DNA from 2 places in the Paenibacillus sp. FSL H8-0317 genome. Region 2 is predicted to be linked to the other one. Evidence: riboswitches for the same ligand, from Rfam matches in the RefSeq annotation. Region 2 holds a riboswitch; the other holds the start of a gene.
The links. Region 2 has a riboswitch for thiamine pyrophosphate ahead of MHB43_RS18855 (thiamine phosphate synthase). Riboswitches for the same ligand answer to the same signal wherever they lie in the genome.

Region 1: another riboswitch for thiamine pyrophosphate. It lies ahead of MHB43_RS02680 (ABC transporter substrate-binding protein); the one in region 2 lies ahead of MHB43_RS18855 (thiamine phosphate synthase).

What each region holds. Positions count from the first base shown of each region.
Region 1 covers NZ_CP150294.1:530,709-534,132, reverse strand. The annotation lists gene MHB43_RS02685 (phospholipase D-like domain-containing protein) at 1-1,058, opposite strand, end outside; TPP riboswitch at 1,494-1,606, shown strand; gene MHB43_RS02680 (ABC transporter substrate-binding protein) at 1,828-2,868, shown strand; gene MHB43_RS02675 (thiamine-binding protein) at 3,130-3,420, shown strand; gene MHB43_RS02670 (ABC transporter permease) at 3,420-3,424, shown strand, end outside.
Region 2 covers NZ_CP150294.1:4,243,460-4,246,883, reverse strand. The annotation lists gene MHB43_RS18860 (ABC-F family ATP-binding cassette domain-containing protein) at 1-1,432, shown strand, start outside; TPP riboswitch at 1,508-1,617, shown strand; gene MHB43_RS18855 (thiamine phosphate synthase) at 1,809-2,504, shown strand; gene thiO (glycine oxidase ThiO) at 2,522-3,424, shown strand, end outside.

The DNA.
Region 1 (3,424 bases), 3.6 Mb from region 2:
GAGCTTAAGTATCCCGCGAAAGCCAAAGGGTTAGGGGTCTGCTGGATTGAATTGGTTAACATGACCCATTCTGCTTTTGGATTCATCGACAGATGTACGGCTTTCTTCATTTTCTTGGTAGGAATGGCATATGGCGTCTGAAGGTACACTTTCGACTTTGCTTGATTGGCGAAATGAACAAATGCTCTCCACATGGTCGGGTCTTTATACAGCCTCTGGATTGGATTGTGAATGAAAGCGACGTGGTCGGAACGAAGAGCCCCTTGAGCCCATTCCTTCGGCAACACTTTAACAAAAGGATCGCTCTCAGCCTGAGCTTTTTTATATAACTCAGCCAGCTGAGCCAGCTCTTGTAACCCCTTTGTATGATGCTGACGTTTGGCATGTTTTTCTGGTTTGGTGAATGGATGTTCCCATAACCGATCTATATATTTTTTCATTTCAACAACCGTGCTGTTTTTATTATGGTTTGGATTGTAAACAAGGACATCCCGATCGAATACATAGTCTTTTTTGGGTTGCAATGCCATGTATCTATCACCAATATTTTGGCCGCCAATGATGCCATATGTGTTGTCGACAAGAAAGATCTTGTCATGCAGACGGTTATGCCATGTCCATGGCATAACTATGTTGAGTGGTTCATAATACCTTAACTCCACATTGGGGTGAGCTGCAATGGCATCTGGAATATCACGCAATTCTCCGCGCATGTTGTGAAAAATCCCGTCTAAAATGATTCGAACATGAACACCCCGATCAGCCGCATCGAATAAAGCAGCAAAAAAGAGTTGAGATGTTTTTCCTTTTTGGATGGAGTAATAAGCCAGGTCGATGCTTGTTTTCGCCTCTCGAATGGTCTGGATTCTCACCTGACCGGATTGAAAGCCGTCCTCCAAGAGCAGTACGCGATCTGTCGTACTTCCTGCTGTTAACAATTTTTGCATATCCGTATTTTCAATAGTAGATGGAGACGGAACCAAAAATAAAAGGTAAGCTGTGAAAAAAACGTAGACACAATAGGACAGAATAATTGCGAATATGGTTTTAAGGATCATTCAGTACGCCCCCATTTTTATGTAAAAAGTAATTATTTGTATAGCAGTACTATCTCCTTTTGTATCTAAATTATGTTGTTTAAATGAAGCTAGCGTCTCCGGGCAAGGTCAAACGATCAAAAGCTGATCGCTGAAATAGGGAAAGCAGCCCTGATGCGACGAGATATCAAACATCGGATTTGATCCAAGTATTTGTGGGGAGCCTTCCAGATCTTCAGCACTTAGGCTATGGCCCACTATCCGATGCTTTTGCACTCAGCCAGATTGCCTTATATGATTCGCCACGATAATTATTGAAAATAACACATCTAAACAGGCTGATATACATATGTATAACGACCTGTTTGATAAGTTCATACGTGTCCCCATCCAGTTCCTGACTGGACACGTTCCACCCGCTGGCCTATAATTACACCTAGTAATGCCCGTAACTTCATAGTTTCCCAGGGGAGTCGGAATTGGCCGGCTGAGAGTGTATCCCACCAAGATACTAACCCTTAGACCTGATCTGGATCATGCCAGCGTAGGAATCGGAGTATATCGAAATGGCACAGCCCTATGGCTGAACGCCACCTCTCTAACGCCTGCACGCGTCCCGGAATACGGGGCGCTTTTTTAATGTTCTTTTATATAGCCAGAGAGCTAAAAAAAGTGACGTTATCCAGATCTCAACTGGTATAAATCTGTCGATTTATGCAAGATGATTGGATATGAAGCCAAGGAGTACCCCGTGCCAATCGGCCGGACATACCGAAGGAGAGAACCACAAATGAAATGGCGTAAAACGATGGGATTGTTGCTCTTATGCGTGCTTATGGTGACTGTAGCCGCATGTGGTGGCAAAGAAGCTGCCCCAGCTGGGCAGAACGGCAACACAAATACGGAAAGCAGCAACGAAGGTGACACTGCCGCCCTCAAAGATATTAAAGTGGTGCTCGATTGGACACCAAATACGAATCATACCGGCCTGTATGCGGCTGTAGATCAAGGTTTTTACAAGGCCGAAGGCTTGAACGTGGAGATTGTACAACCAGGTGCCGGTGGCGCAGATACGATGGTTGCCTCCAATGAAGTGCCTTTTGGCGTAAGTTATCAGGAGAGTGTAACTCAAGCCCGCACACAGGGTGTTCCATTGGTCTCCATCGCAGCAGTTATTCAGCATAATACATCCGGGTTCGCTGCTCCGGCGGATCGGAATATCAAATCACCGAAAGATTTTGAAGGTAAAACCTATGGCGGTTGGGGTTCCCCTGTGGAAGAAGCCGTGATGCAATCCATTATGGAAGGCGACGGAGCCGATGTATCGAAAGTGAAAAACATTAACATGGGTGATGCCGACTTTTTCACCGCAGTGAAACGGGACATTGATTTCGCGTGGATTTTCTACGCTTGGACAGGTATTGAAGCCGAACTGCGCGGGGAACCGATCGACATGTTATATGTAAAGGATTATTCAGAAGCACTAGATTACTACACACCTGTCCTCGTAACGAACGAGCAGACGATCCAAAACGATCCTGAGCTGGTGAAAGCATTCTTGAAAGCCACTTCCGAAGGGTATCAATATGCGATTGATCATCCCGAAGACGCAGCCAACATTCTGATCAAGGCCGTACCGGATCTGGACAAGGAATTGGTACTGGCAAGCCAGAAGTGGCTCAGTCCGAAGTACACGGATGACGCCCCTCGCTGGGGGGAACAGAAACAGGAAGTGTGGCAGAACTACACCGACTGGATGTTTAGCAAAAAACTGCTGGATGAACAGATCGATGTGAGCAAGGCATATACAAACGAGTTTTTACCCCAATAAAATTTCTCATATAAAACGAACTTAATATTTACACGAGGACGGAGAGGACAGAAATAACGTGAAAAAGCGAAGCGGTCGCCTAAAAGCTTTCTGAAAGAAAGCTTCATCGGAAGCATACGCTATCACCGGATTTTCCCTTTAGAGAAAGGGAATCAAAAAATCTGGGGATAACAGCGATTGGAAGGTTATTCTGTCATCGAAGTGCTAAGTGTAACAGTTATTAGTTCATTTTATATATCACGAAAGGAGCCGTGATCTCTCATGGCAAGCACATTACTTAGCATTCAGGTTATTCCGAAAACGCCAAATGGCGAGAACTCTTATCCTTACGTAGATCGCGCCATTGAAGTTATTCAGCAATCCGGCCTGAAATATCAGGTGAACGCACTCGACACCACGATGGAGGGGGAACTGGAGGAACTGCTGGAGGTTGTCCGCAAGATGCACGAGGTACTCGTGGAGGCTGGCAGCCCAAGCATCATCTCCCAGATCAAAATCGCCCATAGCCCTACTGGCTTCAGCATGGATACCCTGACGGAGAAGTATCGCTAATGCA
Region 2 (3,424 bases):
GGGTAAATCCACATTAATGAACATCCTTACCGGTAAATTGCTTAAAGATAGTGGAAAAGTGGAATGGACACCTAAGGTCCGTTATGGATATCTGGATCAGCATACAAAGCTTACGCCAGGCAAAACCATTCGTGACGTTCTTAAGGATGCATTCCTTCCGTTGCTTGAATTGGAAAAAGAAATGATGAATATTACGGACCAGATGGCAGATGCAGATCCAGACAAGCTGGAGCAGTTGCTGGAAGAGATGGGCGATATTCAAGAACAACTGGAACAGGGCGACTTTTATCTGATTGACGTAAAAGTGGAAGAGATGGCCAATGGTCTTGGTTTGTCCGCAATTGGTCTTGATCGAGATGTCGCAGCTCTAAGTGGTGGACAACGTACCAAGGTGCTTCTTGCCAAGCTTCTGCTCGAGAAACCTACAGCTCTTTTGCTGGATGAGCCGACCAACTATCTGGATGTAGAACACATTGAATGGTTGTCACGTTACCTGAAGGACTACCCGCACGCGTTTCTCTTAATCTCCCATGACACGGAATTCATGAATGAAGTCGTAAATGTCATTTATCATTTGGAATTTGCCAAATTAACGAGATATGCAGCGAACTATAACAAGTTCCTTGAGATGGCTGATATGAATAAAGCCCAGCATATTGATGCATACGAGAAGCAGCAAGAGTACATCAAGAAGCAGGAAGATTTCATTCAGCGTAACAAGGCACGTGCTTCAACTTCAGGTCGAGCAAAGAGCCGGGAGAAACAGCTGGACAGAATTGAACGTATTGATCGCCCAGATGAAGCGGCCAAACCAACGTTCAAATTCAAGGATGCCCGTGCGAGCAGCAAAACGGTCTTTGAGGGTATTGATTTTGAAATTGGATATACGTATCCTTTGCTGCCCAAAATGACGATGACAATTGAACGTGGTGAAAAAATTGCCATCGTAGGTTGTAATGGTGTGGGTAAATCGACACTGCTGAAAACTATTCTGGGCAAAATATCTCCACTGAGTGGAAAGACCTTCTTGGGAGATTATCTCGAAACGGCCTATTTTGAACAGGAAGTTCGTGCTGGAAATATCACGCCGATTGAGGATGTTTGGAATGAGTTTTCACATTTGACCCAGAATGAGGTCCGAGGTCATCTCGCTCGCTGTGGGTTGAAAAATGAGCATATTACCCGTCCGCTTAACATGCTGAGTGGTGGAGAACAAGCCAAGGTTCGTTTATGCAAACTCTTGATGCGTGAAAGCAACTGGATTCTATTCGATGAGCCGACAAACCATCTGGATGTCACAGCCAAAGCGGAGTTACAGCGTGCTTTGCAAGAATTCAAGGGAACGGTGTTACTGGTATCTCATGAACCTGATTTTTACGAGGGTTGGGTCACCAAAACATGGAATGTCGAAGAATGGTCTGAGGAAAACTAGACGATTCAAGACAATGTTTAACAGAAATGACGGTGACAAAAAAATCCGTCTATGGTAACATAGGCTACAACTTCATATGAACACTAGGGGGGCCGCACGATGCGGCTGAGATGGAAGAATGCGATTCCGGACCCTTTGCACCTGATCTGGATCATACCAGCGTAGGGAAGTGGCGAGCGCGTTTCAGTGAATGACGTGAGCAAACGGCAATTCGAAGGATTCAACCGTCTGTTTAACGAATTGAAACATGCAGTTGCGTGTATAACGTTAAGGCTATAGAGTCTATAGCTTTATTGCACGAAATGAACTGTATGTATCAGTCAGTCATCTGGTCCTATAATTAATACGCAGCCACTCCCCTACGGGAGTGGCTTTTTTGTGTTTTCATAGCATTCATGCCTGGAAGGAGATGAACAGTACGGTATTTTCTCATGAACATGTACACGGATCATTTGAACTGCATGTTGTATCTACGGGTGCAGGGGATCAAGCATCTTTTGTAAAAGCTGCAAAGAACGTGTGGCCTTGGGTGGACTATATTCACATACGAGAGAAACAACTCTCGTGGCAACAAAAGATCGCTTGGGCTGAAAGTCTGCGTGGTGTTGGCGTTCCATCTTGTCGTATCGTTATCAATGGTTCAGAGCTGCCTTCACAGAATGACATCCATGGCGGTGTACATTGGGGGCAAGATGCAATACGTAACTATAACCCTGCAGCTATAATCAATGTGCAGCGACTTCGTCTGGGTGTATCTGTTCATTCAATCGATGAGGCAAAAATCGCTGAAGAACGGGGAGTCGATTACCTTTTCTTCGGGCATGTCTACTCAACCAACAGTAAGCCTGATCTTGAACCAAGAGGATTATATGCTCTGGCTGAAGTGTGCTCCGGTGTCTCCATTCCTGTCATGGCGATTGGGGGCATCGAACCGGGAAACATTCACTCTATTCGCTCTGCAGGCGCACAGGGAGTCGCTGTGATCTCGAATATATGGGCGAGCGAGTCCCCGGATCGGGAGGCTGCATTATTAAGGCAGGCTATCGTTGCTACAGAAAGTCTGAGCCGCTGAATCAAGGAGATGAGAGGATGAAAAAGATCATTACTGATAGACCGGATAAGTTTCATGCAGAAACGATTATTGTAGGTGGAGGCGTTGTTGGTTGTGCCATTGCATATGAACTTGCTTCCCGTGAACAGGATGTGCTGTTGCTGGAGCGTTCGGCGATTGCAGGAGGCACTTCTTGCGCGGCGGCTGGAATGCTGGCGGCAGATAGTGAGGACTTTGCTCATCCTTTGATGGCTAAGCTCGCCAGACAGAGTAGACAGTTACTTATCGAGCAACAGGTGCTTATGGCTACACTCAGTGAGGTAGAGACTGGTCTGCAACGCCAGGGATTCTTAACTCCTTTTCGTTCATACAGTGAATTAAGTAGTTATAAGGACAATCGGAAGTCTGCGTTGTCTGCTTCTGCTGATGAGGTGTGGTGGGATCGTTCCGTTGTGCAGCAGGAGGCATCATGGCTTAACAGAGATACGTATGGAGCCTATTACAGACCTTACGAGAGTGAAATTCTCCCAGTCCACCTAACGAAGGCATACGCCGAATCCGCTCAAGCAATGGGAGCACGGGTTATGGAGGACATACAGGATATACGTGTGCAAGCAAACGAACACGGTGTGCAGGGAATCACCACATCGATCGGTGAGATGAGATGCAAACATGTCATTATAGCGGCTGGATTACAGAGTGAAGAGTTGATGAGACATGTGAATCTGAGCTTGCCTGTGTGGTCGGTAAAAGGTGAAATAGCCGCCGTTCAGTTCTCAGATGAACATGCAGGGTACAGACCTGACAGAACGGTGTATGCAGAGGATATCTATATTGTTCCCAAAGCCAATGGCGAAGTTTGGCTCGGGGCAACCAGTCTGCCAGGCAGAACGGATCTGAACGTTTCTGTACAGGGTGTTCAGAAGCTGCTAACAGCGGCT